4 regions of the Pseudomonas sp. 1152_12 genome follow, and region 2 is predicted to be linked to each of the others. Evidence: predicted binding sites of a transcription regulator. Region 2 holds the regulator's gene; each other region holds the start of a gene.
The links. Region 2 encodes sigma-54, which starts transcription at its own class of promoters, with help from an activator protein. Its sites were predicted from a motif close to ANTGGCATNNANNTTGCTNT; they were not measured.

Region 1 (4,151 bases), on a different contig from region 2:
CCTTGAGGATGATGAACGTCACGATAGCCGTATAGATCACGGTGAAGCCGACACCTTTGCACTGGATCCAGACTTGCGCCGCGATGTCAGTGGTCGCTGCGTTGAAGCCGCCCAGCGAAGGGGCAGCGAACACGCCGGTCAGGATCGCGCCGAGGATACCGCCGATACCGTGCACGCCGAAGGCGTCCAGGGAGTCGTCGTAGCCCAGTTTGCGTTTCAGGGTAGTGGCGCAGAAGAAGCACACTACGCCCGCCGCCAGGCCGATCACCAGGGCGCCCATTGGGCCCACGGTGCCGGCAGCCGGGGTGATTGCAACCAGGCCGGCAACTACGCCCGAGGCGATGCCCAGTGCGCTTGGTTTTCCGTGGGTAACCCACTCGGCGAACATCCAGCCCAGCGCCGCAGCAGCGGTAGCGATTTGAGTGACCAACATCGCCATACCAGCAGTACCGTTGGCCGCAGCGGCGGAACCGGCGTTGAAGCCGAACCAGCCAACCCACAGCATCGCCGCGCCGATCAGGGTGTAACCCAAGTTGTGCGGGGCCATTGGGGTGGTCGGGAAGCCTTTACGCTTGCCGAGTACCAGGCACGCTACCAGGCCCGCCACACCGGCGTTGATGTGCACCACGGTGCCGCCGGCAAAGTCCAGCACACCCCAGTCGCCCATCAACGAACCCGGACCGCCCCACACCATGTGGGCAATCGGCGCGTAGACCAAGGTGAACCAGACACCCATGAAGATCAGCATCGCGGAGAACTTCATACGCTCGGCGAACGCACCGACGATCAGCGCAGGCGTGATGATGGCGAACGTCATCTGGAAGGTGACGAACACCGCCTCAGGGAACAGCGCCGCAGGGCCGGTAATGCTCGCCGGGGTCACACCCGACAGGAACAGTTTGGACAGGCCGCCCACGAACGAGTTGAGGTTGACGACGCCTGCTTCCATCCCGGTGGTGTCGAACGCCATGCTGTAGCCGTAAACGAACCACAAGATGGTGATCAGACCGGTGATGGCGAAGCACTGCATCATCACGGAAAGAATGTTTTTGGAGCGAACCATGCCGCCGTAGAACAGCGCCAGGCCCGGAATAGTCATGAACAGCACCAGCGCGGTGGATGTGAGCATCCACGCCGTGTCGCCGGAATTGAGGACTGGAGCGGGGGCTGGGTCCGCCGCCAATGCCAAGGCCGGCATTACGAGGGACAACAGGGCTCCTAGCCCTGCGAATTTACGCAGAGTCATATTGTTTTCTCCTGGGGCGTTGGGGGTTTGGCGGCTTAGATTGCGTCGGTATCGGTTTCGCCGGTACGGATGCGGATAGCCTGTTCCAGATTGACCACGAAGATCTTGCCGTCACCGATCTTGCCGGTGTTGGCCGCCTTGGTTATCGCCTCGATAACCCGGTCAAGATCCTTGTCGTCAATGGCGACATCAATCTTCACCTTTGGCAGGAAATCGACCACGTATTCAGCGCCGCGATACAGCTCGGTGTGACCCTTCTGCCGACCGAAGCCCTTGACCTCAGTAACGGTAATGCCCTGCACGCCGATCTCGGACAGTGACTCGCGTACATCGTCCAACTTGAACGGCTTGATGATGGCAGTGACTAGCTTCATGAAAACTCTCTCCCGAATTGGTGGACTTGCCCCAGGAAAACAAACCCGTCTCAAGTCTAAGCGCAGTGCCTGGCTTTGTAACGCGTCGTCACAAGGCAGTTGCCATTGCGACGCCAGCGAACCACTGGTGACGAAACCTGTACCCCTGATCCGTCGGCGCACTGCATTCGTCACAGCGACTGCATCAGTGCATGGGTCATGATCGTCTAAGCAGAAACCTTGCCAGCTCCGTAAAAATCACTGAAATCAGTCCCTTGTTCACTTATGCCCACCTGCGGGGCTTACCGGCGACCGCAATGCGCACAAAAACAGTGCGCAACCACACAGAGCTCTGCGCGAAAACCGTGCGCGACGCAGCCGTGGAAGGACTATAGACGCTGCGTGATACACTGCCGGCCAACAGTTTTCCGGAATATTTCCCATGCTCGCGCCTAAAGACCTCCTCGATGCCCTGAGCGGCCACGCCTCTCGCCTGTTCAGCGGCGACACCCCGCTGCCCCGCAACGAAATCGAAAGCCAGTTCAAGGCATTGTTGCAGAGCGGTTTCAGCAAGCTCGACCTGGTGAGCCGCGAAGAGTTTGATAGCCAGATGGTCGTGCTCGCCCGCACACGCGCACGCTTGGAGAGCCTGGAGGCGAAGGTGGCGGAGTTGGAAGCCAAGTTGACGCCGCCCTCTGCTGAATAAATGCGGTCAGTGTGGGAGCTGGTTTGCCTGCGAAAGTATCGCCTCAGTCTGCCTGATACACCGAGGCGTCTGCATCGCAGGCAAGCCAGCTCCCACATAACGCTCTGCGAACGACTCCAGATACGTTCTGTAAAACCTCCCCGCCTCGCTCTCCCCCGCCTCGTCTACCCTTGAAAAAACCCGCAGGAAGCGGCCTATCTTTCAAGGAACGACATGTCTCTCGCCATCGTCCACAGCCGCGCCCAGATTGGCGTGGAAGCCCCCGCCGTCACCGTCGAAGTGCATATGGCCAATGGTCTGCCATCCCTGACACTGGTGGGCCTGCCCGAAACTGCGGTCAAGGAAAGCAAGGACCGCGTGCGCAGTGCGATCCTCAACTCCGCCCTGCAATACCCAGCACGCCGCATCACCCTCAACCTCGCGCCCGCTGACCTGCCAAAGGACGGCGGGCGTTTTGATTTGGCGATTGCCCTGGGCATCCTGGCGGCCAGTGTGCAGGTGCCAGCATTGACGCTGGACGACGTGGAGTGCCTGGGGGAATTGGCGCTGTCGGGCGAAGTGCGCGCAGTAAAAGGTGTGTTGCCGGCAGCGCTGGCAGCGCGCAAGGCCGGACGCACCGTGATAGTGCCTCGGGCGAACGCCGAGGAGGCGTGCCTGGCCTCGGGGTTGAAGGTGATTGCGGTGGATCACTTGCTACAGGTGGTGGCGCACTTGAATGGCCATGTGCCGATTGAGCCTTACAAGTCAGACGGCCTGTTGTACTTGAACAAACCCTACCCCGACTTGAGTGAGGTACAGGGCCAGTTGGCAGCTAAACGCGCCTTGCTCATCGCGGCAGCAGGCGCGCATAACCTGCTGCTCAGCGGGCCGCCTGGCACCGGCAAAACCTTACTCGCCAGCCGCTTGCCCGGTTTGCTGCCGCCACTGAGTGAACAGGAAGCCTTGGAAGTGGCGGCGATTCAGTCGGTGGTCAGCCTCGCACCGCTGAGCCATTGGCCACATCGCCCGTTTCGCCAGCCACACCATTCGGCGTCGGGACCTGCGTTGGTGGGCGGCGGGTCAAAACCGCAACCGGGGGAGATCACCCTCGCCCACCATGGCGTGCTGTTTCTGGATGAGTTGCCGGAGTTCGATCGCAAGGTCCTGGAGGTGCTGCGCGAACCGCTCGAATCGGGGAATATCGTGATCTCCCGCGCGCGTGACCGGGTGAGTTTCCCCGCACGTTTTCAACTGGTAGCGGCCATGAACCCTTGCCCTTGCGGTTATTTGGGCGAACCCAGTGGGCGCTGTCGGTGTACGCCGGAGCAGATCCAGCGCTATCGCAATAAACTCTCGGGGCCGCTGCTGGACCGGATCGACTTGCACCTGACCGTCGCCCGGGAGACCACGGCACTTAACCCGCCCCAACAGCTTGGCGATGACACGGCGAAGGCCTCGGCCGAGGTTGCCGAAGCCCGCGAACGCCAACTAAACCGCCAGGGTTGCGCCAATGCCTTCCTTGATCTGCCCGGGTTACGCAAACACTGCCAACTGGCGAAAGCCGATGAAGGCTGGCTGGAAAGCGCCTGCGAGCGGCTGACGCTGTCGTTGCGAGCGGCGCATCGATTGCTCAAGGTGGCTCGCACGCTGGCCGACCTTGAGCGGGTCGAGCACATCGCTCGGCATCATTTGGCTGAGGCATTGCAGTACCGGCCTGCGGCGGTGGGCTAGCCTGAAAACCCAAAATCTGTGGCACGTTGGCTGTCGTGGCGAGTGGGCTCGCCACACAAGAATGCAGCGACCGTGACACGTTCTGTTGAGGCCTAGGCGGGAAAACCCAGCAACAGCCTCGCCACCTCCATGACCT
Region 2 (4,151 bases):
CGCAATTGATACAGGTTCAGACTGGTGGTGTTGATCTTGAGATCGGCGAGGTCAATGATTGGTCCCAGCAGTGTGGTCTCGTCCTCGATCGCTTCGGCCAGCGAGCGGTGCGGACTGCTCAGGGGGTGGCGCCGCCGGGTCTCGGAAAAGCGCTTGAGCAGTGTCTCCTCGTCTGCATCCAAGTACAGCACGTCGCAATGGATATGCTTGGCACGTACTTCCTCGAGCAGTTGCGGGAATCGCTCAAGGTGGCTCGGCAGGTTGCGGGCGTCAATCGAAACGGCCACCAGTGGTTGCGCCAGTTCCGTGTGTATCAGCGCGCGCTCCGCCAGTTCCGGCAGCAGCCCGGCGGGTAGGTTGTCGATGCAATAGAAACCGTTGTCCTCAAGAACGTTGAGGGCAGTGCTTTTACCCGAGCCGGAACGGCCGCTGACGATGATCAAACGCATGATTACTGCCCGTTTTGTTCATCCAAGACAACCTGATAGAGCGCCTCGTTGGTGCTGGCACTGCGCAGTTTGTCGCGTACTTCCTTGCGGTCGAGCATGCTGGCGATCTGCCGGAGCAGTTCCAGGTGTGCATCGGTGGCGGCTTGCGGGACCAGCAGAACGAACAGCAGGTCGACCGGTGCGCCGTCGATGGCGTCGAAATCAATTGGGGCATCGAGGTGCAGCAGGGCGCTCACTGGTGCTTCACAGCCTTGCAGGCGGCAGTGAGGAATCGCGATACCGTTGCCAAAACCGGTGGAACCGAGTTTTTCACGGGCGATAAGTGCCTCATACACGGCTTGCGTATCCAGGTCGGGCACTTCGCGGCCGATCAGGTTGGCAATTTGTTCGAGGGCGCGCTTTTTACTGCCACCCGGCACGTTCACAAGGGAGCGGCCGGGGGTCAGGATGGTTTCAAGTCGGATCATGGGTGGGGAGTGTTAGCGGCCTGTGCCCTGAAGAAGGCTCTGCTGCTTTTCCTTATGCTTTTTGATTTGGCGATCCAGCTTGTCGGTCAGGTCGTCAATGGCGGCATACATATCTGAATGCTCAGCATTGGCGACTACTTCCCCGCCGGGTATACGCAAGGTGGCTTCGATTTTCTGCTTCAGCTTTTCGACAGTCATGATGACTTGCACATTGGTGATCTTGTCGAAATGCCCCTCAATTCTTTTGAGCTTTTCGCCTATATAGGCGCGCAGCGGTTCGGTCACTTCCAGTTGGTGTCCACTGATATTGACTTGCATACAGCTTCTCCTTCGTTGCCAGTGCATAAAGCGGCGGGTAGGAATACCCGCCACTGGAACGCTATGGCCCGCCCGTCACATCAAACGCTTACGCTCGCTGGAAGGCGCGATCCCGAGGGACTCGCGGTACTTGGCGACGGTTCGACGGGCGACCTGAATGCCTTGTGCCTCCAGTAAACCAGCGATCTTACTGTCACTCAATGGCTTTTTCTGATTTTCCGCAGCAACCAGTTTTTTGATGATCGCGCGGATCGCTGTGGACGAGCATTCGCCGCCTTCGGAGGTGCTGACGTGGCTGGAGAAAAAGTATTTCAACTCATAAATACCCCGCGGGGTATGCATGAATTTCTGCGTGGTCACCCGGGAAATCGTCGACTCGTGCATGCCCACCGCCTCGGCTATGTCATGCAGCACCAGCGGTTTCATCGCCTCGTCGCCATACTCCAGGAAGCCACGCTGGTGCTCGACGATCTGGGTGGCTACCTTCATCAGGGTTTCGTTGCGGCTTTGCAGGCTCTTGATGAACCAGCGAGCTTCCTGCAGTTGGTTGCGCATGAATGTGTTGTCTGCGCTGGTGTCGGCGCGGCGCACAAAACCTGCATATTGCGGGTTGACCCGCAGGCGTGGCACTGACTCCTGGTTCAGTTCAACCAGCCAGCGTTCGTTATCCTTACGCACGATCACATCGGGAATGACGTACTCGGCTTCGCTGGACTCGATCTGAGAACCCGGGCGAGGGTTGAGGCTTTGAACCAGCTCGATGACCTGACGCAGGTCGTCTTCCTTGAGTTTCATGCGGCGCATCAACTGGCTGTAGTCGCGGCTGCCTAGCAGGTCGATGTAGTCGGTAACCAGGCGCTGGGCCTCAGCGAGCCAAGGGGTCTTGGCGGGCAGTTGGCGCAGTTGCAGCCGCAGGCATTCGCTTAAGGTGCGCGCGCCAATGCCGGCCGGCTCGAACTGCTGGATACGGTGCAGGACGGCTTCGATCTCGTCCAGTTCGATGTCCAGTTCCGGGTCGAAGGCCTCGAGGATTTCATCAAGGGTTTCGTCCAGGTAGCCCTGGTTATTGATGCAGTCGATCAGGGTGACGGCGATCAGGCGATCGGTGTCGGACATCGGTGCCAGGTTCAGTTGCCACAGCAAATGGCTTTGCAGGCTCTCGCCAGCGGATGTGCGGGTGGTGAAATCCCACTCGTCATCATCATTATTGCTCGGCAGGCTGCTTGCGCTGGTCTGGTAAACGTCTTCCCACGCGGTGTCCACGGGAAGCTCGTTTGGAATGCGTTCGTTCCAATCGCCTTCCTCAAGGTTATCCACCGTAGGGGCAGTTTCCTGGTAGGAGGGTTCCTGCACGTCGGAATTGGGTTTTTGCTCGATGTTATCGGCCAGCGGGTCTGCATTATCGAAGTCTTCGCCTTCTTCTTGGCGTTCGAGCATCGGATTGGACTCCAGAGCCTCCTGGATTTCCTGTTGCAGGTCCAGGGTCGACAATTGGAGCAGGCGGATGGCCTGTTGCAGCTGCGGTGTCATCGTCAGCTGCTGGCCCATTCTCAGGACTAGCGATGGTTTCATGGCAGGGGCTTAACACCTTATTCGCCGGCGCAATGCGCCATCCACGACAGGGCGCGTGAGCGCCAAACATAAGCAAATTATATGCCTGATGTCGGGGGCTTTGCCTAGAGCGCGGTAACAATAAAAAAAAGAGGTTTTTATTGACTACCGCGCGTCTTGGCGTATGGCCAGACACCGCAGTGCTTACAGGCGGAACTCGTGGCCCAGGTACACTTCCTTGACCAGCTCGTTGGCCAGGATGGTGGCGGAATCGCCTTCGGCGATCAGTTGACCATCGTTGACGATATAAGCCGTTTCACAGATATCGAGCGTCTCACGGACGTTGTGGTCGGTGATCAATACACCGATGCCCTTGGCCTTGAGGTGGTGAATGATCTGCTTGATATCGCCGACCGAAATTGGGTCGACGCCGGCAAACGGTTCATCCAGCAGGATGAACTTCGGCGCGGTAGCCAGGGCGCGGGCGATTTCAACACGACGACGCTCACCACCGGACAAGCTCATGCCGAGGTTGTCGCGAATGTGGTTGATGTGGAATTCCTGCAGCAAGCTTTCCAGCTCTTTGCGGCGGCCGTCACGGTCGAGTTCCTTGCGGGTCTCGAGGATCGCCATGATGTTGTCGGCAACCGACAGTTTGCGGAAGATCGACGCTTCCTGGGGAAGATAGCCGATACCTGCGCGTGCACGACCGTGCATGGGCTGGTGGCTGACATCCAGGTCGTCAATCAGCACGCGCCCCTGATCCGCCTGAACCAGCCCGACGATCATATAGAAGCATGTGGTCTTGCCGGCACCGTTTGGGCCAAGCAAGCCGACGATCTGGCCACTGTCGATCGACAGGCTCACGTCGCGCACGACCTGGCGGCTTTTATAGGCCTTGGCCAGATGCTGGGCTTTCAGGGTTGCCATCAGTTCGCCTTCTTCGCAGGTGCAGGTTGGGCGGTGCCGTCTTTCTTCTTCGGTTGGATAACCATGTCGATACGCGGGCGAGGTGCGGTGACCTTGTTGCCATTGGCACGGCCAGCCTGAGCGATCTGCTTCACAGTGTCATAGGTGATTTTTTCACCTTCTGTGGTGTTGCCATCGGTGCTGACCACTTTGGCCTGATCGATCAGGACAATGCGGTTCTGCTGGGCGTGGTACTGGATGGTTTTTCCGTAGCCCTTCATCGGGGCGGTATCGGTGGGCGCCTGCTTCTGTTCGAAATAGGCCAGGTTACCCACCGACGTCACCACGTCAATATCCCCAGCCGGGGTACGCGTGAGCGTCACCGTGTTGCCAGTGATTTTCATCGTGCCTTGGGTGATGATCACGCCGCCTGTGTAGGTCGCGACGCCTTGCTTGT
Region 3 (4,151 bases), on a different contig from region 2:
CCATGCTCACTAACTGCAAGACTGGCGAGTACGACAGCCTGGCCCTGGGTCGTGGCTTGTCCCCGGAACGCCTGCAGCGTTTCTTCGATCCGAAAGGGGCCGGGCGTTGGGCAGTCAAGGCGCCGATCAAGAGCCGAGTCGAGTTTCGCTCGTTCAACTTGCTCGACAGTTATGCCAGCCTGGGCAAGTTCGACATGGTGTTTTGCCGCAACGTGCTGATTTACTTCTCGGCTGAAGTGAAGAAAGACATCCTGCTGCGTATCCACGGCACGCTCAAGCGTGGTGGCTACCTGTTCCTCGGTGCTTCCGAAGCATTGAACGGCCTGCCGGATCATTACCAGATGGTGCAATGCAGCCCGGGCATCATTTACCAGGCCAAGTGATTGACGCTTGAGCATAAAAAACGGGAGGCCCTGTAAAGGCCTCCCGTTTTTTATGCGTGTGACGTTTCGACGGCGCCGCGTCGGTCGTTCTCAGGGCCGGGGTGTCATGCGGATATTGCCCAGCGATAGGCGGTGATCCCCGTGGGGTACTGCCGCGTTGAAAATACCGAGCCGAACATCGCCTGTCGTAGTGGCAGTGAAGGTGCCGGTCCCGGTTTGCGTCTGGGCTTGAGTGATATTTTGTAGATTGGGGCCGATCCGGGTGCTATTCATTGTCATGTATAGCGTCGAGCCATCGCTGATGGCTGCACGACCAATGACGTCAAAGCTGCAATCGTATGTGCGCCCTGCGATCACAGGTACGGGGCGGGTAATGATGTGGGCACTGGTCGCCCGACTGTTGGATATGTCAACGACCACGCTTGAGTTAATAACGTGCAGGACCCCGCCCACATAAGGCCCCTGAGCTACCCAGCCTTGGAAAGTGCCGTCGCTGAAATTCCATACTGTGGTGGGGGCTGGCACGATGATGGGGAGTGAGTTGATACGTACCCTGGCGGTCTGCGCGGCGGTAAATTCCCGCGCGCGTCTTAACCGCATCAGCAAACTTACAACTGTGCCAGCGCTGGCTTCAATAAAGGTTTTAGGTATCAGGACCTCGCGGCTGGGGGCGTTTTGGGCAACCATAAAGCTTTGGTTGTACTCGCCGCCGATAACGGTGCTACTCAATGTCAGGTAGATCATATCGTCGGCCTCGACGGGGAAGTCGAGCGTCAACTTGGCGGTGTCGCCGACAACACGGAGGGTGTTCAGATTCGGGATGGGGGTTGCGGAGTCTTGTTCGTTAAATCTTGGAAGCGGAAGAGTCAACATTTTTAAGCCTCTGCTTGACGCATGGGGGGATGTCTACCCAATAAGATATTCGCCTCGACAGACTTAACAACTGTCAGAATTGACAGTGCAGACAGACGGCCAAACACACTCAACCGCCTCTGCGTCCTTTTCCTCCCCTTGCCGCCTGTGGAAAAGCGGCAACCGCCATTGCCGCTTTACTGGCGCCATGCGGAAGACCGTTGCCGCTTTTCTGGCATCGCCAGCGGCAAACCCCCCGCAAGCCCTTGAATTACGGGGCTTCAACGAATTGGCATGCGCCTTGCTATAACCCAGATACGAAAAGCAGGTCAGCCTAAAGGTTTCCGCCATGAGCATCAGCTTCGATAAAGCGCTCGGTATCCATGAACAAGCCCTGGGCTTCCGCGCCCAGCGTGCCGAAGTCTTGGCTAACAACATTGCTAACGCCGACACCCCGAACTACAAGGCTCGGGATCTGGACTTCTCCGCCGTGCTCGCCGCACAGCAAGACAAGACCAAAAACGGCTCCTTCGCCTTGAACATGACCAACAGCCGTCATATCGAAGCGCAAGGCCTGGGCAATGGTGACGAGTCGCTGCTGTATCGCACGCCGATGCAGCCATCGATCGACCAGAACACCGTCGATGCCCAACTGGAGCAATCGGCTTACGCCGAGAACTCAGTGAACTTTCAGGCCAGCTTCACCCTGCTCAACAGCAAATTCAAAGGGCTGATGTCAGCCTTGCGTGGAGAGTAAGCCATGTCCTTAGCCAGTGTTTTCAATATTGCCGGCAGTGGCATGAGCGCGCAGACCACGCGCCTGAACACCGTCGCCAGTAACATCGCCAACGCCGAGACCGTATCGTCGAGCATTGACCAGACCTACCGCGCCCGTCATCCGGTGTTCGCCACCATGTTCCAGGGCGGCCAGGCTGGCCAGAGCGGCAGCGCAGGTTCGCTGTTCCAGAACCAGGATGCCGCAGGCCAAGGCGTGCAAGTGCTCGGCGTAGTCGAGGACCAGAGCAATCTGGAAGCGCGCTACGAGCCTAACCATCCCGCCGCGAACGAAAAGGGTTATGTCTACTACCCCAACGTCAACGTGGTCGAGGAAATGGCCGACATGATTTCCGCCAGCCGCTCGTTCCAGACCAACGCGGAAATGATGAACACCGCTAAAACCATGATGCAAAAGGTCCTGACCCTGGGTCAGTGATAAGGGGCGCCAAATAATGGCCATCGTTGATACCAAAAACAACACGGCAGTCCAGGACCTTTTTAATTCCAAGGTCAAGACAGCGACGGATAACAGCAGCATCAATAATGCCTCCAAAGCGGCGACGGGTAATCAGTCGCTGGGCAAGGATGCGTTCCTGCAACTGCTGGTGACCCAGCTCAAAAACCAGAACCCGCTGTCGCCTCAGGACAACGGTGCGTTCGTGGCGCAACTGGCGCAGTTCAGCAGCCTGGAAGGCATCAACACCCTGAACGACTCGGTGAATGCGATCTCCAGCAACTTCAGTTCGTCGCAAGCGCTGCAAGCGTCGTCGCTGGTGGGGCGCTCGATCATCACCCAGACCGACAAGGCGGCCGTGGACACCAGCAAGAGCATGACCGGTTCGGTGGCGGTGACGGCGGCGACGGGCAACGTCTCGGTGAAAATCACCGACAAAGACGGCAATGTCGTGCGAACCCTCGACATGGGCGCCCAGAGCGCCGGTAATTCCAGCTTTATCTGGGATGGTAAGAACGACAAGGGCGAAGTCGCGCCTGCCGGGACTTACACCTTTAAGGCCACCACCAAGAATGACAAGGGTGACTCGGTTGCCCTGGTCACGTCGCTGCCGGCAACGGTCACCAGCGTGACCTTGAGCAAGACCGGCGGCGAAATGCTGCTCAACCTTGCAGGCGGCATGGGCAGCGTCAAGCTGTCGCAAATTCAGACTATCGGTACATAGAGCCGGCTAAATACGGCAGAAGGAGAGAAACATGTCTTTTAACATCGGCCTTAGCGGCCTCTATGCGGCCAACAAACAACTGGACGTGACCGGCAACAACATCGCCAACGTCGCAACCACGGGCTTCAAATCGTCGCGTGCCGAATTCACGGATATCTACGCGGCGTCCAAGTTGGGCACCGGCCAGAACAGCATCGGCAACGGTGTGAACCTGGCGGCGGTATCCCAGCAGTTCACCCAGGGTGACGTAAACAACAGCGGTGGCATCCTGGACATGGCGATCCAGGGCGGTGGCTTCTTCGTTCAGAAGGGCAACGATGGTTCGCTGGAGTACACCCGAAGCGGTGCCTTCCGTGCCGACAAGGACGGCTACATCACCAACAATACCGGCACCTCGCGCCTGCAAGGCTACGCCGCGGACGAAAACGGTAAGATCAACAAGGGCGGCCTGACCGATCTGCAACTGAACCTGTCGAACCTGCCACCGAAGGCCTCCACCAAGGTGGACTCCACCAGTAACCTGAACTCCTCGGAGCCGGTGATCGACCAGGTGGCCAAGCCGTTTGATCCAACCAAGACCGATACCTTCACCACGCAATACAGCACCACCTTGTACGACTCCCAAGGCAACGCGCACCCGATGGTGCAGTACCTGGTTAAAACCGACGGTAACAAGTGGAACGCCTATACCCTGATTGATGGTCGTAATCCGGATGGCACCCCGCCTACTGGTGCCGGCGCTGTTGCGCCTTTGCCGTCCACCTTGACCTTTGATGGTGCAGGTAAGCTCACGAGTATCGTCGGCCCTGCGGTGTCCGGTACCACCCTGACCATTGCCGGTTGGGTTCCAGGTACAGTGACTAACGGTGTATGGACGAAAAACGGTGCGGATGCCAACCCTGGGGGTATCGCCATCAATATGGCCAGCATCACCCAGTACAACTCGGCCACCTACCGCAAC
Region 4 (4,151 bases), on a different contig from region 2:
AATCGTACTGTCTGGGTAAGGCGCCTCCACCGTCCAGGTATTAGGCTCGGCGTCGCTGTTGAGTTGTGCTTCAGTGAGAGCGCTGAGCAATAGCGTCAGGGAGCATAGGGACTGGCAGGTCAGGTTCATCGCGAAATACGTCGGCGGGTGGCGGCTGGACGCTGCATCGTAGGGGCTTGCTTCTGCGGGATGTATCAGACATTTCTGCGGTTTAGCGAGGATGCGGGAATGGGCCTTCATTGAAGAAGGCCTGGATCTTTCAAGGCGTATAGATGCACAGCTCGGCCGTGGCGCGGGCCATTGCGATCTGCATCAGCGGGTCGTGAAGCGGTTTGTGCACCGCCTGAGCCAGCCATTGCGGACACTGTGGGTTGCTGCGTAGCGGGCTGAAGTCGGCCAATTGTTGCAGCAGACGTTTTTGTAGTTGATCCAGTTTGGGGCGAATCGTGCCGACCAGGTCGGGGCGCGGCGTGTCGGGCGCCTTGCCCGTGAAATACCAGTCGGACAGCCGGGCGTATTGCACCAACTTGTTTGCTTCGATCTGGGCGCTGAAGAACTGCTCCGCCGCTTCAGGTGCCACTTTGTAGCTCGGGGCCTGGGCTCTCACGCTGGCGATCACATCTTGCTCGCGCGGACGATCTTCTACGGCCTTGTGGCTGTCCCATTTGCTCAGGGCGACTTGGTCAGCAATGGCCAGGCGCTCGGCGATGCTTTCGAGCAGTGGTGCGAGGGTAGGTGGTGCCGCAGTTGCTGTGGCGCTGACCAACAGCAGTGCGAGCGCAAATCGACGTTTCAATGGAGATCTCCTTGTGGGCGTGGGCTGGCTCCCGATGGCAGTGGGGCAGTGGGTATCTATTTGACGGATTGATTGCCATCGGGAGCAAGCCCCTCCCAAATTTTTATCGGGTTTGCAGGTGCGGCGCAGTGAGTTTGCACAAATCTCAGGCAAAAAAAAGACCTCCCGAAGGAGGTCTTTTTCATTGCGCCACGTTAAGCAGCGCTACCGGATCAGCAGCTGTAGTACAGCTCGTATTCCAGTGGGTGTACGAAGGTGCGTACTTTGATTTCTTCTTCGCTTTTCAGCTCGATGTAGGCATCGATGAAGTCGTCGCTGAATACGCCGCCTTTGGTCAGGAACGCACGGCCCTTGTCCAGTTCTTCCAGGGCTTCTTTCAGGCTGCCGCACACTTGTGGGATCTCTTTGGCCTCTTCAGGCGGCAGGTCGTACAAGTTTTTGTCGGCGGCGTCGCCTGGGTGGATCTTGTTCTGAATACCGTCCAAGCCGGCCATTACCAGAGCAGCGAACGCCAGGTACGGGTTGGCTGCTGGGTCCGGGAAGCGCGCTTCGATACGGCGAGCGCGTGGGCTGGACACGTAAGGAATACGGATCGAAGCGGAACGGTTGCGCGCCGAGTAGGCCAGCATTACCGGTGCTTCGAAACCTGGGACCAGACGCTTGTAGGAGTTGGTCGACGGGTTGGTGAAGCCGTTCAGGGCCTTACCGTGCTTGATGATACCGCCGATGAAGTACAGGGCGGTGTCCGACAGGCCGGCATAACCTTCGCCAGCGAAGGTGTTCTTGCCTTCTTTAGCGATGGACAGGTGAACGTGCATACCCGAACCGTTATCGCCGTACAGTGGCTTAGGCATAAAAGTAGCGGTACGGCCGTAGGCATCAGCTACGTTGTGTACGCAGTACTTGAGGGTCTGAACTTCGTCAGCCTTGGCCACCAGGGTGTTGAACTTCACACCGATTTCGTTTTGGCCGGCAGTCGCCACTTCGTGGTGGTGAACTTCGATGACCAAGCCCATTTCTTCCATGGCGTTGCACATGGAGGTACGGATTTCATGGTCGTGGTCGAACGGCGGAACTGGGAAGTAGCCGCCTTTGATGCCTGGACGGTGGCCTTTGTTGCCGCCTTCGATGTCCTGGTCGGACATCCACGAACCTTGTTCGGAGAAGATCTTGAACATGGAGCCGGAGATGTCGGACTTGAACTTGACCGAATCAAAGATGAAGAATTCTGGCTCCGGGCCTACGAATACGGTGTCGCCGATACCGGTCGACTTCAGGTATTCCTCGGCACGCTTGGCGATCGCACGTGGGTCGCGGTCGTAGCCTTGCATGGTCGAAGGCTCAATCACGTCGCAGACGATGATCAGGGTTGGGTCTTCGGTGAACGGGTCGAGCACGGCAGTGCTGTCGTCCGGCATCAGGATCATGTCGGAAGCTTCGATGCCTTTCCAGCCGGCAATGGAGGAACCGTCGAACATTTTGCCTTCTTCGAAGAACGCATCATCCAGCGCGTCGCGAGCCGGCATGGTCACGTGGTGCTGAGTACCTTTAGTGTCCGTGAAGCGCAGATCAATCCATTTAACGTCATGATCTTTGATGAGTTGAACCGACTTCGACATGGTGTCCTCCGGGTGGCTTCGGGCTGGGTAGTGGAGTTAGCCCTTAGAATGTGGGTGATGCCGGCGCGAATACTCGACCAAGGCAACCTGCCTCACAAGAGAGCAAATTGCATGCCAGTGCGCCAACATGGCCTTTTTGCCTCAAAATGGCCCCTGTAACGGTGCAATCCGCTGAAGTGCAATAAATAACGCACTGCAATGTAGCGTTAATTTGCGCAAATGACCCGTTTTGGTGCGCAGCATCAGCAATGCATATTAACTGGTTAAACCTTGAGCGATTTCCGCTATAATCCGCGCCCCCCTTTTTCAGCAGGTCCGGCGCGCGCTGTTTCCATGAAATTAATCGTTAAAGTGTTCCCCGAGATCACCATCAAAAGCCGACCGGTACGGATGCGTTTCATCCGTCAGTTGGCCAAGAACATCCGTGCCGTGCTCCGTGACTTGGACCCGGCTGTGGTGGTGAACGGCGTGTGGGACAACCTCGAGCTGGAAACCCGTGTCACCGACGCCAAAGCCTTGAAGGACATGACCGAGCGCCTGAGCTGCATGCCGGGTATCGCGCATTTCCTGCAGGTGGATGAGTACCCGCTGGGCGACTTCGACGACATCACCGAGAAGTGCAAACTGCACTTCGGCAATGAGCTTGAAGGCAAGATTTTTTCAGTGCGCTGCAAGCGCGCCGGCAAGCACACCTTCAGCTCCATGGACGTTGAGAAATACGTCGGCAGCAAGCTGCGTCGCGAGTGCGGTGCCGCCGGAATTTCCCTGAAAACGCCGCAAATTGAAGTGCGCATGGAAATTCGCGACCAACGGTTGTTTGTGATCCACAGCCAGCACAACAGCATCGGCGGCTACCCTTTGGGCGCCCTGGAACAGACCCTGGTGCTCATGTCCGGCGGTTTCGATTCCACGGTGGCGGCCTACCAGATCATGCGCCGCGGCCTGATGAGCCACTTCTGCTTCTTTAACCTGGGCGGGCGTGCACATGAATTGGGCGTGATGGAAGTCGCGCACTTTATCTGGAAGAAGTACGGCAGCTCCCAACGCGTGCTATTCGTAAGCGTACCGTTTGAGGAAGTGCTGGGCGAAATTCTCGGCAAAGTCGATAACAGTCATATGGGCGTAGTATTGAAGCGTATGATGTTGCGCGCCGCGTCCCGAATCGCCGATCAGTTGCAGATCGACGCATTGGTGACCGGTGAAGCGATCTCCCAGGTTTCCAGCCAGACGCTGCCGAACCTGTCGCTGATCGACTGCGTGACCGAGAAGCTGGTGCTGCGCCCGCTGATTGCCAGTCACAAGCAGGACATCATCGACCTGGCCGAAGAAATCGGCACGGCGGATTTCGCCAAGCACATGCCTGAATATTGCGGGGTCATCTCGGTGAACCCCAAGACCCACGCCAAGCGCAACCGCGTGGAGTACGAAGAACAACAGTTCGACATGGCGATTCTGGAGCGTGCGCTCGAGAACGCTAAAATGGTTCCGATCGATCGCGTAATTGACGAATTGGGCCAAGACGTGCAAATCGAAGAAGTCAGCGAAGCCCTGGCCGGCCAGATTGTCGTCGACATCCGTCACCCGGATGCCGCCGAAGATGAGCCGCTGGAAATCGCTGGCATCGACGTGCAAACGCTGCCGTTCTACGCATTGAACGCGCGTTTCAAGGAACTGGATAACAGCCGTCAGTACCTGCTGTATTGCGACAAAGGCGTGATGAGTCGCCTGCATGCCCA

Region 1: the regulator sigma-54 is predicted to act here: its motif matches at 1,828-1,847, upstream of glnK (P-II family nitrogen regulator).
Region 3: the regulator sigma-54 is predicted to act here: its motif matches at 1,524-1,543, upstream of flgB (flagellar basal body rod protein FlgB).
Region 4: the regulator sigma-54 is predicted to act here: its motif matches at 2,515-2,534, upstream of glnA (glutamate--ammonia ligase).

The regions. Positions count from the first base shown of each region.
Region 1 is NZ_VXCW01000003.1:388,702-392,852, reverse strand. Features, by position in the region: gene FW764_RS07150 (ammonium transporter) at 1-1,246, opposite strand, end outside; gene glnK (P-II family nitrogen regulator) at 1,282-1,620, opposite strand; gene FW764_RS07140 (accessory factor UbiK family protein) at 2,042-2,305, shown strand; gene FW764_RS07135 (YifB family Mg chelatase-like AAA ATPase) at 2,519-4,015, shown strand; gene FW764_RS07130 (TetR/AcrR family transcriptional regulator) at 4,108-4,151, opposite strand, start outside.
Region 2 is NZ_VXCW01000007.1:110,746-114,896, reverse strand. Features, by position in the region: gene rapZ (RNase adapter RapZ) at 1-449, opposite strand, end outside; gene ptsN (PTS IIA-like nitrogen regulatory protein PtsN) at 452-916, opposite strand; gene hpf (ribosome hibernation-promoting factor, HPF/YfiA family) at 929-1,234, opposite strand; gene FW764_RS14955 (RNA polymerase factor sigma-54) at 1,310-2,806, opposite strand; gene lptB (LPS export ABC transporter ATP-binding protein) at 2,990-3,715, opposite strand; gene lptA (lipopolysaccharide transport periplasmic protein LptA) at 3,715-4,151, opposite strand, start outside.
Region 3 is NZ_VXCW01000002.1:52,469-56,619, forward strand. Features, by position in the region: gene cheR (protein-glutamate O-methyltransferase CheR) at 1-383, shown strand, start outside; gene FW764_RS02910 (hypothetical protein) at 474-1,256, opposite strand; gene flgB (flagellar basal body rod protein FlgB) at 1,585-1,992, shown strand; gene flgC (flagellar basal body rod protein FlgC) at 1,996-2,448, shown strand; gene flgD (flagellar hook assembly protein FlgD) at 2,465-3,190, shown strand; gene flgE (flagellar hook protein FlgE) at 3,222-4,151, shown strand, end outside.
Region 4 is NZ_VXCW01000004.1:399,394-403,544, reverse strand. Features, by position in the region: gene FW764_RS09645 (hypothetical protein) at 1-240, opposite strand, end outside; gene FW764_RS09640 (chorismate mutase) at 260-796, opposite strand; gene glnA (glutamate--ammonia ligase) at 1,009-2,415, opposite strand; gene thiI (tRNA uracil 4-sulfurtransferase ThiI) at 2,749-4,151, shown strand, end outside.